2 linked regions of the Actinocatenispora sera genome follow. The protein of the gene in region 2 interacts with the protein of the main gene of each other region in a pairwise test. Links are inferred from orthologs where the notes say so. Each region holds a gene or a part of one and is shown on either strand. Other genes may lie near its edges.

The links. Proteins that work in one complex are often made in the same cells at the same time.
Region 1: the proteins of rplA (region 2) and thrS interact in binary tests that used the Escherichia coli proteins (3 or more experiments, as listed by UniProt). The link is inferred for Actinocatenispora sera from one-to-one orthologs.

Annotation. Positions count from the first base shown.
Region 1 is NZ_AP023354.1:4,949,855-4,955,072, reverse strand. Bases 1-2,923 are described here. They hold thrS (threonine--tRNA ligase), read left to right. Parts: upstream 1-411; coding sequence 412-2,436; downstream 2,437-2,923. Other genes in these bases: Asera_RS23575 (hypothetical protein), read right to left, coding at 2,521-2,763; Asera_RS23585 (VIT domain-containing protein), read left to right, coding at 1-152. Outside these bases: Asera_RS23570 (winged helix-turn-helix domain-containing protein), read left to right, coding at 2,942-3,172; Asera_RS23565 (serine hydrolase domain-containing protein), read left to right, coding at 3,391-4,512; Asera_RS23560 (HIT family protein), read left to right, coding at 4,583-5,065; Asera_RS23555 (potassium channel family protein), read right to left, coding at 5,102-5,218. UniProt on the Escherichia coli protein: Catalyzes the attachment of threonine to tRNA(Thr) in a two-step reaction: L-threonine is first activated by ATP to form Thr-AMP and then transferred to the acceptor end of tRNA(Thr). The rate-limiting step is amino acid activation in the presence of tRNA.
Region 2 is NZ_AP023354.1:2,151,691-2,159,067, forward strand. What follows is about bases 2,178-4,963. They hold rplA (50S ribosomal protein L1), read left to right. Parts: upstream 2,178-3,103; coding sequence 3,104-3,823; downstream 3,824-4,963. Other genes in these bases: nusG (transcription termination/antitermination protein NusG), read left to right, coding at 2,178-2,437; rplK (50S ribosomal protein L11), read left to right, coding at 2,592-3,023; rplJ (50S ribosomal protein L10), read left to right, coding at 4,295-4,849. Also shown: Asera_RS10355 (MaoC family dehydratase N-terminal domain-containing protein), read left to right, coding at 1-42; Asera_RS10360 (MaoC family dehydratase), read left to right, coding at 39-458; preprotein translocase subunit SecE, read left to right, coding at 889-1,428; more of nusG, read left to right, coding at 1,739-2,177; rplL (50S ribosomal protein L7/L12), read left to right, coding at 4,983-5,366; Asera_RS10400 (ABC transporter ATP-binding protein), read left to right, coding at 5,814-6,857; Asera_RS10405 (MlaE family ABC transporter permease), read left to right, coding at 6,891-7,377. UniProt on the Escherichia coli protein: One of the primary rRNA binding proteins, it binds very close to the 3'-end of the 23S rRNA. Forms part of the L1 stalk. It is often not seen in high-resolution crystal structures, but can be seen in cryo_EM and 3D reconstruction models.

The DNA.
Region 1 (5,218 bases), 2.8 Mb from region 2 along the record:
GCGCCGAGCTGGACCGGCTGTGGCAGCGCACGATCGACCTACTCGCCGCGTTCGCCGGGGAACGGCCGGCGCCCGAGCCCGCGCCGCGCCGCTTCGGTCGGCGCCGGCGGCCGGAGGACGGTACCGACCGGCGGGGTTCCTTCTGGCGCTGAGCGCGCGCCCCGGCCGGACGACGGTACCGACCGGCGGGGCTCCTTCTGGCGCGGGGGGCGCCTCCCAGCCCGCCGTACCGGGAGGCTCGTTCGTCGCTCGCCGCCCCGGCTGGTACCGCCCGGCCGGGGCGACGCCGTCGCCGATGGGTGGTATGAGCAGGTGGCCGCGCACGTCGCGGTCGGGGCGACCGATAGCATCGACCCGGTCCGGCCGAGTCGTCGGTCCGGTGTCCCGCAGCCTTCTTGACGAGGAGTCATCGTGCCCGCAGCGACCGCCGCCCAGGGGAGTGAGACCGCCTCCGTCCTCGTGCCGGCCGGTACGACGGCGGCGGATGCGATCGCCGCGGCCGGGCTGCCGACGTCCGGTCCGACCGCGATCGTGGTGGTCCGCGCCGACGGCGTGCTCAAGGACCTGGAGTGGCAGCCGAAGACCGACACGGCCGTCGAGCCGGTGTCGATCGACTCAGCGGACGGGCTGAAGGTGCTGCGCCACTCCGCCGCGCACGTGATGGCCCAGGCGGTGCAGGAGATCTTCCCCGGCACCCTGCTCGGCATCGGCCCGCCGGTCGAGAACGGCTTCTACTACGACTTTCTGCCGGAGAAGCCGTTCACGCCGGAGGATCTGGCCGCCATCGAGAAGAAGATGGGCGCGATCATCAAGTCCGGTCAGCGGTTCCACCGGCGGCCGATCTCCGACGAGCACGCGCACGCCGAGCTCGCGCACGAGAAGTTCAAGCTGGAGCTGATCGAGCTGAAGGGCTCGGCCGGCGAGGCGGCCGAGGGCGCCAGCGTCGAGGTCGGCGCCGGCGGGCTGACCATGTACGACAACCTCGACGGCAAGTCCGGCGACCTGGTCTGGACCGACCTGTGCCGCGGCCCGCACCTGCCGACCACCCGGTTGATCCCGGCGGTCAAGCTGATGCGCAGCGCCGCCGCGTACTGGCGCGGCAATGAGTCCAACCCGCAGCTGCAACGCATCTACGGCACCGCGTGGCCGACCCGGGACGAGCTCAAGGCGTACCTGAAGCTGCTGGAGGAGGCCGCCAAGCGCGACCACCGCAAGCTCGGCGCCGAGCTCGACCTGTTCAGCTTCCCCGAGCAGCTCGGCTCCGGCCTGCCGGTGTTCCACCCCAAGGGCGGCATCATCCGGCGCGAGCTGGAGGGGTACTCCCGGCAGCGGCACGAGCAGGCCGGCTACGAGTTCGTCAACACGCCGCACATCACCAAGGGCGCGCTGTTCGAGACCTCCGGCCACCTGCCGTACTACGCCGACACCATGTACCCGCCGATGGAGCTCGAGGGCGCGGAGTACTACCTCAAGGCCATGAACTGCCCGATGCACAACCTGATCTTCGACTCGCGCGGCCGCTCGTACCGGGAGCTGCCGCTGCGGCTGTTCGAGTTCGGCACCGTGTACCGGTACGAGAAGTCCGGGGTGGTGCACGGCCTGACCCGGGTGCGCGGGCTCACCATGGACGACTCGCACATCTACTGCACCCAGGAGCAGATGCCGGGCGAGCTGCGCAACCTGCTGACGTTCGTGCTCGACCTGCTGCGCGACTACGGGCTGGACGACTTCTACCTGGAGCTGTCGACCCGGGACGACTCGGACAAGTTCATCGGGGCGCCGGAGGAGTGGGAGGCGGCCACCGAGTCGCTGCGGCGCGCCGCCGAGGACTCCGGCCTGGAGCTGGTGCCCGACCCGGGCGGCGCGGCGTTCTACGGGCCGAAGATCTCGGTCCAGGCCAAGGACGCGATCGGCCGGTCCTGGCAGATGTCGACCATCCAGCTCGACTTCAACCAGCCCAAGCGGTTCGGTCTGGAGTACCAGGCGGCGGACGGCACCCGGCAGACCCCGGTGATGATCCACCGGGCGCTGTTCGGCTCGATCGAGCGGTTCTTCGGGGTACTCACCGAGCACTACGCCGGCGCCTTCCCGGCCTGGCTGTCGCCGGTGCAGGTGGTCGGCATCCCGATCCGCGACGACCACGCCGGCTACCTGCAGTCCTTTGTGGACACCCTGCGGGCGCAGGGCATCCGGGCCGAGGTGGACACCGCCGACGACCGGATGCAGAAGAAGATCCGCAACGCGCAGAAGCAGAAGATCCCGTTCATGGCCATCGCCGGCGACGACGACGTGACCGCCGGTACGGTCTCCTTCCGCTACCGGGACGGCTCGCAGCGCAACGGCGTCCCGCTCGACGACGCCGTGGCGCACATCGTCGAGATCGTCCGCTCCCGTACCAACCTCGGCCCGTCCACCGAGGCGGGCGAGGCCGAGTAGCCCGTTGCCGGGTTTCCTTGGGCGCCAAGGAAACCCGGGTGTCGCTGTTCGAGCACCGGGGCCGTCGGTACGACTGCGCCGGTCTCACCGCACGTCCTGGACCAACAGCCCGTCGATGCGGCAGAAGAACACCCGGGCGCGGCCGTCGTTGTCGTTGGGGTCGAGCGGGCCGGCGGTCAGGTAGCACATCCCGTTGGTGAGTGCCTGTTCGGCGGTGATCACGTGCCACCAGGCGGCGCCCGCCCCGTAGACCCCGGCGGCCGGGCTGATGTGCACCAGCTGTCCGGCCCGGGGAAGGCGATCGGGCCGCCGGATAAGGTTCGTCATAGCCGCTCCCTTCGCGAGCGGTCAGGGGCCGGGCGGCGTGGACTGGACGCCACCCGGCCCTGTCTGCGGTTCGCCGCCTACGTTAGCTGAACGACTAGGTACTAGTCTAGTTCAGATTAGGGATGATTAACGTTGTATCGGCCAGACATGCAGCATGCTGGGTTGTAATCATCGGCTCATGTCGATCGATCCTGACGCGCCGGAGTACGCCTGGCAGCAGCTCGCGGCCCTGATCGAGGACCGGATCGCCGGCGGGAAGTACACCCGCCGGCTGCCGTCCGAGTCCTCGTTCAGCCAGGAGTTCGGCCTGGCCCGCAACACGGTGCGTCGCGCCATGGAGGACCTGCGCGAGCGCGGCCTGGTCGTCACCATCCCGCAGCGTGGCACGTTCGTGAAGCGCGACAACTAGCGGACCAACGCCTACCGGTGCTCCGTCCACCCGCGGCGTGACGACCGATCCGCCGAACAGCTGCGAGGGCGGCGTCGGGGCCGGCGCCACCGCGTACTCGGTGCCGGTCCCGATGCCCGCCCTCCGCCAGAGCTGACGCCGTGCCGTACGTCGCCGATCCGCCGTCGTCCCGGCGGAGGCCGGCGCATCATCGAAGGCGGCGACGGTGAGGTGCGGCGATGGTGGACTGGACGGAGAGCCTGGCGCGGCGGGCCGGCATCGATCCCGATCCGCTGGCCCGGGCGGTACGGCTGGTGGCGCAGCGCGGCGGGAGCGCCCAACTGTGCGTGCTGCACGGCGACCGGGTGCTGATCGACCGCTGCTTCGGCTGTCGGCCGGATTCGCTGTTCTGGCTGTTTTCCACCAGCAAGCCGTTCGTGGCGCTGCTGGTACACCGGCTGGCCGAGCGGGGGCTGCTGGGTCTGGACGAGCCGGTCGCGCGGTACTGGCCGGAGTTCGCGGCCCGCGGCAAGCAGCACGTCACCGTGCGGCACGTCCTGTCGCACCGGGCCGGGCTGCCACTCGCGCACCACAGCATCGCTGCGGACTCGCTCGCCATGCTCGACGGACCGCGGTTCGTGCGCGCCCTGGCCCGGGCCCGGCCGCGGTGGGCGGCGGGCGCGGTCCCGGCGTACCACATCATCAGCTACGGCTACCTGCTCGGCGAGCTGGTCCGCCGCGTCACCGGCCGCCCGGTCGGCGCGGTACTGCGGGACGAGTTGCTGGATCCGTTGCGGTTGGGCGACATCCACCTCGGCCTGCCCGCCGTGCTGTACCGCCGGGCGGTGCCGGTGCACACCCGCGGACGTACCCTGCCGGCCCGGTACTGGTTGAACCGCAGCGCGCTGCGGGCGGCGCCGATCCCGGCGGCCGGTGTGTCGGCGACCGCGCGCGACGTGGCCCTGTTCTACCGGATGTTGCTGCGTGGCGGTGAACTCGACGGCGCGCGGGTACTCGCGCCGGCCAGCGTCGCCGCCGCCCGCGCGCAGTCCACCGCCGACGGCGAGCTGGACCGGCTGCTGCACGTGCCGGTGCGCTGGGCGTACGGGTTCCAGCTCGGCTCGGCGTCTGTCGGCTCGCCGTCGGCGAACCCGCTCGGTCAGACCAGTCACCGCGACGCGTTCGGCCACAACGGCTCCAACGCGTGCCTGGCCTGGGCCGACCCCACCCGTGACCTGGTGTTCGTGCACCTGGGCAACGTGTTCACCGCCGGCCACGAGGGCGCCGGCTACCTCGCCGAGGTCTCCGACGCCGTGCTGGCCGCGGTCGACGGCGGCCGTAGGATCGGTGGTCGTGAGTGACGAGCAGGTGATCCGGCAGGACGGTGCGGGCGATCCGGACGAGCTGGAGCGGCTCTGGACGCCGTTTCGGATGGCCTACATCCAGGGCGAGAACAAGCCGACCGGCCCGGCCGACGACCCGGCCGGTTGCCCGTTCTGCCGGGTGCCGACGCTGCCGGACGCCGAGGGGCTCGTCGTCGCCCGCGGTGCCAGCGTGTACGCGCTGTTGAACCTCTACCCCTACAACACCGGGCACCTGATGGTCTGCCCGTACCGGCACGTGCCCGACTACACCGACCTGACGGACGCGGAACTGGCCGAGTTCGGCGCGTTCACCCAGACGGCGATGCGGGCGGTACGCCGGGCCAGCGGTGCCGAGGGCTTCAACATCGGGATCAACCAGGGCTCGGCCGGCGGCGCCGGCATCGCCGGCCACCTGCACCAGCACGTGGTGCCGCGGTGGGAGGGCGACACGAACTTCATGCCGGTGGTCGGGCACACCAAGGTGCTGCCGCAGCTGCTCGCCGACACCCGCAGCCTGCTCGCCGACGCCTGGTCCGCGATCGTCGGCTGACGCCCGCCCGCGGGGCCGCAGCTGGCGTCGGGGCGGTCAGGATCGCGGCGGCCGGCGCCGGCGGCGGGCGCGGCCGATGTTGGCGACCGCCATCGCCACCACGGTGACCAGGTACAGCTGGCCGATGACCGCCTCGGACGCGGCGACCATCTG
Region 2 (7,377 bases):
TGGTCCATGCTCGTGGTCCGGGCTGCGGAGGTGTCGGGATGATCGCGTTCGACGAGGCCCCGGTCGGTACCGAGTTGCCGGTCCGAACGTTTCGGGTGACCCGTACCGATCTGGTGCGGTACGCCGGCGCGTCCGGCGACTTCAACCTGATCCACTGGAACGAGCGCACCGCCACCGCGGTCGGGCTGCCGGACGTCATCGCACACGGCATGTACACGATGGGGTTGGCCGGCCGGGCGGTCACCGACTGGCTGGGGGACCCCGGCGCGCTGGTCGACTTCGGGGTGCGGTTCAGCCGCCCGGTCGTGGTGCCGGACACCGACGACGGTACCGAGGTCCAGGTGGGCGGGGTGGTCAAGCGGGCCCTCGACGACCGCCAGGTGGTGATCGAGCTGACCGTCACCAGCGACGGCGTCAAGGTTCTCGGGCAGGCCCGGGCCACGGTCCGGCTGAGCTGACGAACGGGGCCGGCGAGCCGGCCGTGCGGCGCGGGTGGGGTGCCGGTTGGGAGATTGGGGTGGCAACCCGTACACTGGTCCGCCGGGGGTGCCGGTGCCTGCGGTGCGTGTCACCGAGCGTGCCAACACCCCCGCTGCGTGACGTGCCGCGACAGCGTCGGGTCACGAAGGGGCGTGGCGCAATTGGCAGCGCAGCGGTCTCCAAAACCGCAGGTTGCAGGTTCGAATCCTGTCGCCCCTGCGCCGAGTACGTCCCGGCCGGATCCGGTCGGGTGGGCAGGCGTGGCAGCGCGTTGGTCCGCCGTCGCGCTGTCCCGACAATCCGGCGCGGATCCCGTCACGGGGTTGGCTCGGGAGCACGAATAGGCCAGGATCGAATGGCCCAGGACGTGGCTGGGATCGTGTTGGCATAGGACCTGAGAGGGCTGAAGTGGCCGAGAGGAAGCGACGCGGGGGCGACGCCGACGGCGGATCCGCCGACGACGAGGTCCGCGACAGCCTCGATGAGGCCGCCGCCGAAGAGACCCTCGAAGACGACATCGCGGACGAGTCGGACTCCAACGACGAGGGTTCCGCGAGCGACGAGGGCACGGCGAGCTCCGGGGCCAAGCGGTCCACCCGAGCCAAGAGCGCCGCCGGCAAGCGGGACGGCAAGAGCTCCGGCACCACCGCGGTGCGCAGCAAGAGCTCGAAGGCCGGCTCCGGCAAGTCCGGTGACAAGAAGAACGACAAGTCGAAGAAGGACAAGACCGACGGACGGCCGCGTGGTCTGGGGCGGCTTACCCGGTTCGTTCGTGAGGTCGTCGCCGAGCTACGTAAGGTGATCTGGCCGACCCGCAAGGAGCTGGTCACCTACGCGGTCGTGGTGATCATCTTCGTTGCGGTGATCCTGGCGATCGTGGGGCTGCTCGACCTTGGGTTCTCCAAGGCGGCGCTGTGGGTCTTCGGCGGCGGTAAGAATAACCAGTAGACGAAGCCCGCGGGGCCTGAGCGCCGCGTTCGCATCTCGGGTTGGCCGGCAACGCGGGCCGGCCCGTGATCCACATTGGAAGTGAGCAAGCGTGTCTGAGTTCGACGAGACCGGCCGGCCGACCGACGAGCAGGAGTCCTCGCCGGCGGCTGAGGCTGCCGCCACGACCGGTGGCGCGGCCGGGGACGGCGCCGCCGAGCAGGCCGGTACCGGTGCCGTGGCCACCGCCGTCGAGCCGGCGGCCGAGCCGACCGCCTCCGACCCGGCCGATGCCGAGCAGTCGGCCGACGCCGAGCAGGCGACCGACACCGTGTCGACCGACACCGAGGCGCCGGCCGACACCGACCTGGCCGAGTCCGAGCAGGCCGCCGACGAGCCCGCCACCGAGGAAGAGGCCGCCGAGGTCGACCCGGTGACCGAGCTGCGGCAGGCGCTGCGGCACGCGCCCGGCTACTGGTACGTCGTGCACTCCTACGCCGGGTACGAGAACAAGGTCAAGACCAACCTGGAGAGTCGGATCCAGAGCCTGGACATGGAGGACTACATCTTCCAGGTCGAGGTGCCGACCCGGGAAGAGGTCGAGGTCAAGAACGGCAAGCGGCAGAACGTCCAGAGCAAGGTCTTCCCCGGCTACATCCTGGTCCGGATGGACCTGATCCCGGAGTCGTACTCCTGCGTGCGGAACACGCCGGGTGTGACCGGGTTCGTCGGCGCCACCGACCGGGCCGACAACCCGTCGCCGCTCACCCTCGACGAGGTCATCAAGTGGCTCGCGCCGGGGGTCAAGGAGGAGAAGGCCGAGGCCGCTGCCGGCGCCGGTGCCAAGCCCGAGATCAAGGTCGACTTCGAGGTCGGCGACTCGGTCACGGTCATCGACGGCGCGTTCGCCTCGCTGCCGGCCAGCATCTCGGAGATCAACGCCGACCAGCAGAAGCTCAAGGTGCTGGTGTCGATCTTCGGCCGGGAGACCCCGGTGGAGCTCAACTTCAACCAGGTCTCCAAGATCTAGCGACAACCGAAGACGTCCGGCGCCCGGGGGCAGGCCCGGGTGCCGGTGTGTGGAAAACAAACCAGCGCCGCCGAGGACACGTCCGTGGCCGAGGCGGCCCAGTCCCGGGCCGGCCGGCAGCCGGTGCGGGGCGTGTAGGAGAAAGCCCAGGGTCATGCCTCCCAAGAAGAAGCTCGTCACCACGTTCAAGCTCGAACTGCCCGGTGGCCAGGCGACGCCGGCTCCGCCGGTGGGTCCGGCGCTCGGTCAGCATGGCGTGAACATCATGGAGTTCTGCAAGGCGTACAACGCGCAGACCGAGTCGCAGCGGGGCGAGATCGTCCCCGCCGAGATCAGCGTGTACGAGGACCGCTCGTTCACGTTCGTTCTGAAGACCCCGCCGGCGGCCAAGCTGCTGCTGAAGGCGGCCGGGGTGGCCAAGGGCTCCGGTGAGCCGCACAAGGACAAGGTCGGTACGGTCAGCCAGGCCCAGGTCCGCGAGATCGCGGAGCGCAAGATGGCCGACCTGAACGCGAACGACCTCGACCAGGCGTCGAAGATCATCGCCGGTACCGCCCGTTCGATGGGCATCACGGTCCAGGACTGAGAGCCCACCACCCAGTACGACCGTGGGAGGGGCAGGCGCTGCCCCGCACCACGCACCACACCACTCGTGGAGGAACACCAATGGCGCAGCACGGCAAGCAGTACCGCAAGGCATCCGAGACGGTCGACGGCGACAACCTGTACAGCCCGCTCGACGCGATGCAGCTTGCGAAGGACACCTCGAAGACCAAGTTCGACGCCACCGTCGAGGTCGCGATGCGACTCGGCGTCGACCCGCGTAAGGCCGACCAGATGGTGCGCGGCACCGTCAACCTGCCGCACGGTACCGGTAAGACCGCCCGTGTGATCGTCTTCGCCACCGGCGACAAGGCCACCGAGGCCATCGCCGCCGGCGCCGACGAGGTCGGTTCGGACGAGCTGATCGCCCGCATCCAGGGCGGCTGGCTCGACTTCGACGCGGCGATCGCGACGCCCGACCAGATGGCCAAGGTCGGCCGGATCGCGCGGATCCTGGGCCCGCGCGGTCTGATGCCGAACCCGAAGACCGGCACCGTCACCATGGACGTGACGAAGGCGGTCGCGGACATCAAGGGCGGCAAGATCGCCTTCCGGGTCGACAAGCACTCGAACCTGCACCTGATCATCGGCAAGGCCAGCTTCGACCAGCGTCAGCTGGTGGAGAACTACGCGGCCGCGCTGGACGAGGTGCTGCGGGCGAAGCCCGCATCGGCCAAGGGCAAGTACCTGAAGAAGATCACCGTCTCCACCACGATGGGGCCGGGCATTCCGGTGGACACCAACCGGACCCGCAACCTCACCGAGGACGAGGTCGACGCCTGATCCTCAACGGTACTCGTGGGCGGGGCGTGCCGAGCTTTCGGCGCGCCCCGCTGCCGTGTCCGGCGCTGCACACCCGGCGCGCCCCGCTGCTGTTGTCCAGCGCGGCCCGGCCGGCCGGGTGTGGCGTCGCCTACTCCGGTTGGCCGGGGTGCGGCGGCGTCGAGTAAGCTGAACAGGCTTTACCGAAGACCGCTGGTCACCGCGCCGAGTGCGCGGTCGAAGGCTCCGCTCGCCGCGGACGGCCCGCGCAGGGAAGACGGACGCGATCCAACACCACAGGTCATCCAGGCTCCCGGATGACGTCGGTGCCGGTGATCCGATCTGGTGGGCGGCACGCGCCACGTGGCGTCGGCCGGAGCCGGAGACACGGACACCGAGCTGGTTCCTCGCCCCGTGCGCCCTGCGCCGGGGCGTTTTTCGTGCCTGCGGGTCTTCGACGAGACCGGCCCGAGCATGCACGAGAGGAGGGACATGGCGGACACACATGGCCGGACCAAGCCAGTACGCGAGGACAAGGCCGCTGCGGTCAACGAGATCGCGGACCGGTTCCGGGCCGCTTCGGCGACCGTGATCACCGAGTACCGCGGGCTGAGCGTTTCGCAGATCACCGAGCTGCGGCGCGCCCTGGGCGGGGACACGCACTACCGCGTCGCGAAGAACACGCTGGTGAAGATCGCGGCGACGGAGGCCGGCGTCGACGGTCTCGACGCACTGTTCGTCGGCCCGACGGCGGTCACGTTCGTCAACGGCGACGTGGTCGACGCGGCCAAGGGGCTGCGTAACTTCGCGAAGGACAACCCCGCGCTGGTCATCAAGGGCGGCGTCTTCGAGGGCAAGGCCCTCACCACGGACGACGTCAACAAGCTGGCCGACCTGGAGTCCCGCGAGGTGCTCCTCGCCAAGCTGGCTGGTGCCATGAAGGGCAACCTGTCGAAGGCCGCGAGCCTGTTCCAGGCTCCGCTGGCGCAGACGGCACGGCTCGCCCAGGCGCTGGCCGACAAGCAGTCCGGCAGCGAGGCTGCCTGACGGCCGTACGGCCGTCGCCATGTTCGAGGAACTCGCCGCGATTCGCTTGCGGCAGGCCTAAACCGCCGCGAGTGGTTCGCGACGACAGACATAACCGCGAGGTAGTCGCGGGGTAGGAAAGGAAACCGCCACCATGGCGAAGCTCAGCACCGAAGAGCTGCTCGACGCGTTCAAGGAAATGACGCTGATCGAGCTGTCCGAGTTCGTGAAGCAGTTCGAGGAGACCTTCGAGGTCACCGCGGCTGCTCCGGTCGCCGTCGCGGCCGCCGCCGGCCCGGCCGCTGCGGCCGAGGCCGCCGTCGAGCAGGACGAGTTCGACGTCATCCTCGACTCGGCCGGCGACAAGAAGATCCAGGTCATCAAGGAGGTGCGCGCGCTCACCAGCCTGGGCCTGAAGGAGGCCAAGGACGTGGTCGAGGGCGCCCCGAAGGCGATCCTGGAGAAGGTCACCAAGGAGGCCGCGGAGAAGGCCAAGGAGCAGCTCGAGGCTGCCGGCGGCAAGGTGACCCTGAAGTAAGGGCCCGCACCGCGGTTCCACAGCGGCGAGCACGCCGCGAGTTCGAAGGGCGGCCGTCCCCACGGGGGCGGCCGCCCTTTGCCGCCTCCGAGTACGGGTGCCGGCCGGGTGCGCTCCTCCGGAGCCGGCGCCGGCCACCGGGGGAGCGTGGGGCAGATGCGTGACGTGGCTCAGGTCACGTAACGTTGTGGGGCAAGCCGGGCACTCTCGTCACGCTCGATCTGTCCGAAAGCTACGGAGAGCTACGAAAGATCGCGACTGGTGCGCTAGGTCGAGAGAATCCTGACGTACGGCTCGACTTAGACGTTACTCGGAAGTTAACTTGTTCGCGTCACTACCGGCTCCGCGGCCTCCCGGGCACCGGCGGATCGCCGGGGCCGGGCCACATCGAGGCTGCGCCGGCCGTACCACGGCCGCAGCGGTGACCACGTCGGGAGGGAAGTACGCGTGGGCGTCGAGGTGCAGATCGACGGGCTGACGAAGTCCTTCGGTCGGCAGAACATCTGGGCGGACGTCAGCTTCACCCTGCCCGAGGGTGAGATCTCCGTGCTGCTCGGCCCCTCGGGTACCGGTAAGTCGGTGTTCCTGAAGACGCTCGTCGGGCTGTTGCGGCCGGATCGCGGGCACATCTGGATCGAGGGCAAGGACCTGCCCGAGCTGTCCGAGCGCGAGCTGTACGAGGTGCGCAAGCTGTTCGGCGTGCTGTTCCAGGACGGCGCGCTGTTCGGCTCGATGAACCTGTACGACAACGTCGCGTTCCCGCTGCGCGAGCACACCCGCAAGTCCGAGTCCGCGGTGCGCGACATCGTGATGGAGAAGCTCGACCTGGTCGGGCTCGCCGGCGACGAGCGGAAGCTGCCGGGCGAGATCTCCGGCGGGATGCGCAAGCGGGCCGGGCTGGCCCGGGCGCTGGTGCTGGAGCCGGAGATCATCCTGTTCGACGAGCCCGACTCGGGCCTCGACCCGGTGCGCACCACGCTGCTCAACCACCTGATCGTCGATCTCAACCAGCAGACCGGTGCGACGTTTCTGATCGTCACGCACGACATCAACACCGCGCGGACGGTGCCGGACAACATCGGCCTGATCTACCGCCGGCACCTGGCCATGTTCGGCCCGCGGGAGATGCTGCTGTCCAGTGAGGAGCCGGTGGTCCGGCAGTTCCTGAACGCGCAGCGGCACGGCCCGATCGGGATGGCCGAGGAGAAGGACGCGAGCGAGCTGGAGGCCGAGGCCGCGGCCGGCATCGAGCTGCCGATGCTGCCGCCGATCCCGCTGCAGATGCAGCCGACCGACGGCCGGCCGCGCTCCGCGGAGCGCATCCCGGGCGAGTGGTGCCGGGTCAACGGGGTGATCCCGCCGGTCGGTTCGTTCGCGCTGGACCAGCCGACGGTGCCCGCCCAGAGCGGCGTGAGCGAGTGGGCCGGGCCGGAGCACGTCGACCCGCACGCAGACACCGTCGTCATCGAACGGAGGGACGGCGGTGCCTGAGTGCAACACCGACGTCGGATCCGGGGGTGAGCGGTGAGCAACCCGGTCTCCGGCGCCCTGCGGCAGTCCGGTTCGTTCTTCGCGTACTGCCTGGACTGCCTGCTCGCGATCCCGCGCCGGCCGTTCCAGCTGCGCGAGATGATCCAGCAGGCCTGGTTCGTCTCCAGCGTGTCGATCCTGCCGACGGCGCTGGTGGCGATCCCGTTCGGTGCGGTGATCTCGCTCCAGCTCGGCACCCTGACCAGCCAGCTCGGCGCCCAGTCGTACACCGGAGCGGCGAGCGTGCTCGCGGTGGTCCGGGAGGCCGGGCCGATCGTGACGGCGCTGCTGATCGCCGGGGCGGGTGGTTCGGCGATCTGCGCGGATCTCGGCGCCCGGAAGATCCGGGAAGAGCTGGACGCGATGGAGGTGCTGGGCATCGACCCGGTGCAGCGGCTGGTGGTGCCCCGGATCATCGCCTGCATGATCGTCGCGCTGCTGCTCAACGGCCTGGTCAGCGTCGTCGGCGTGGCCGGTGGGT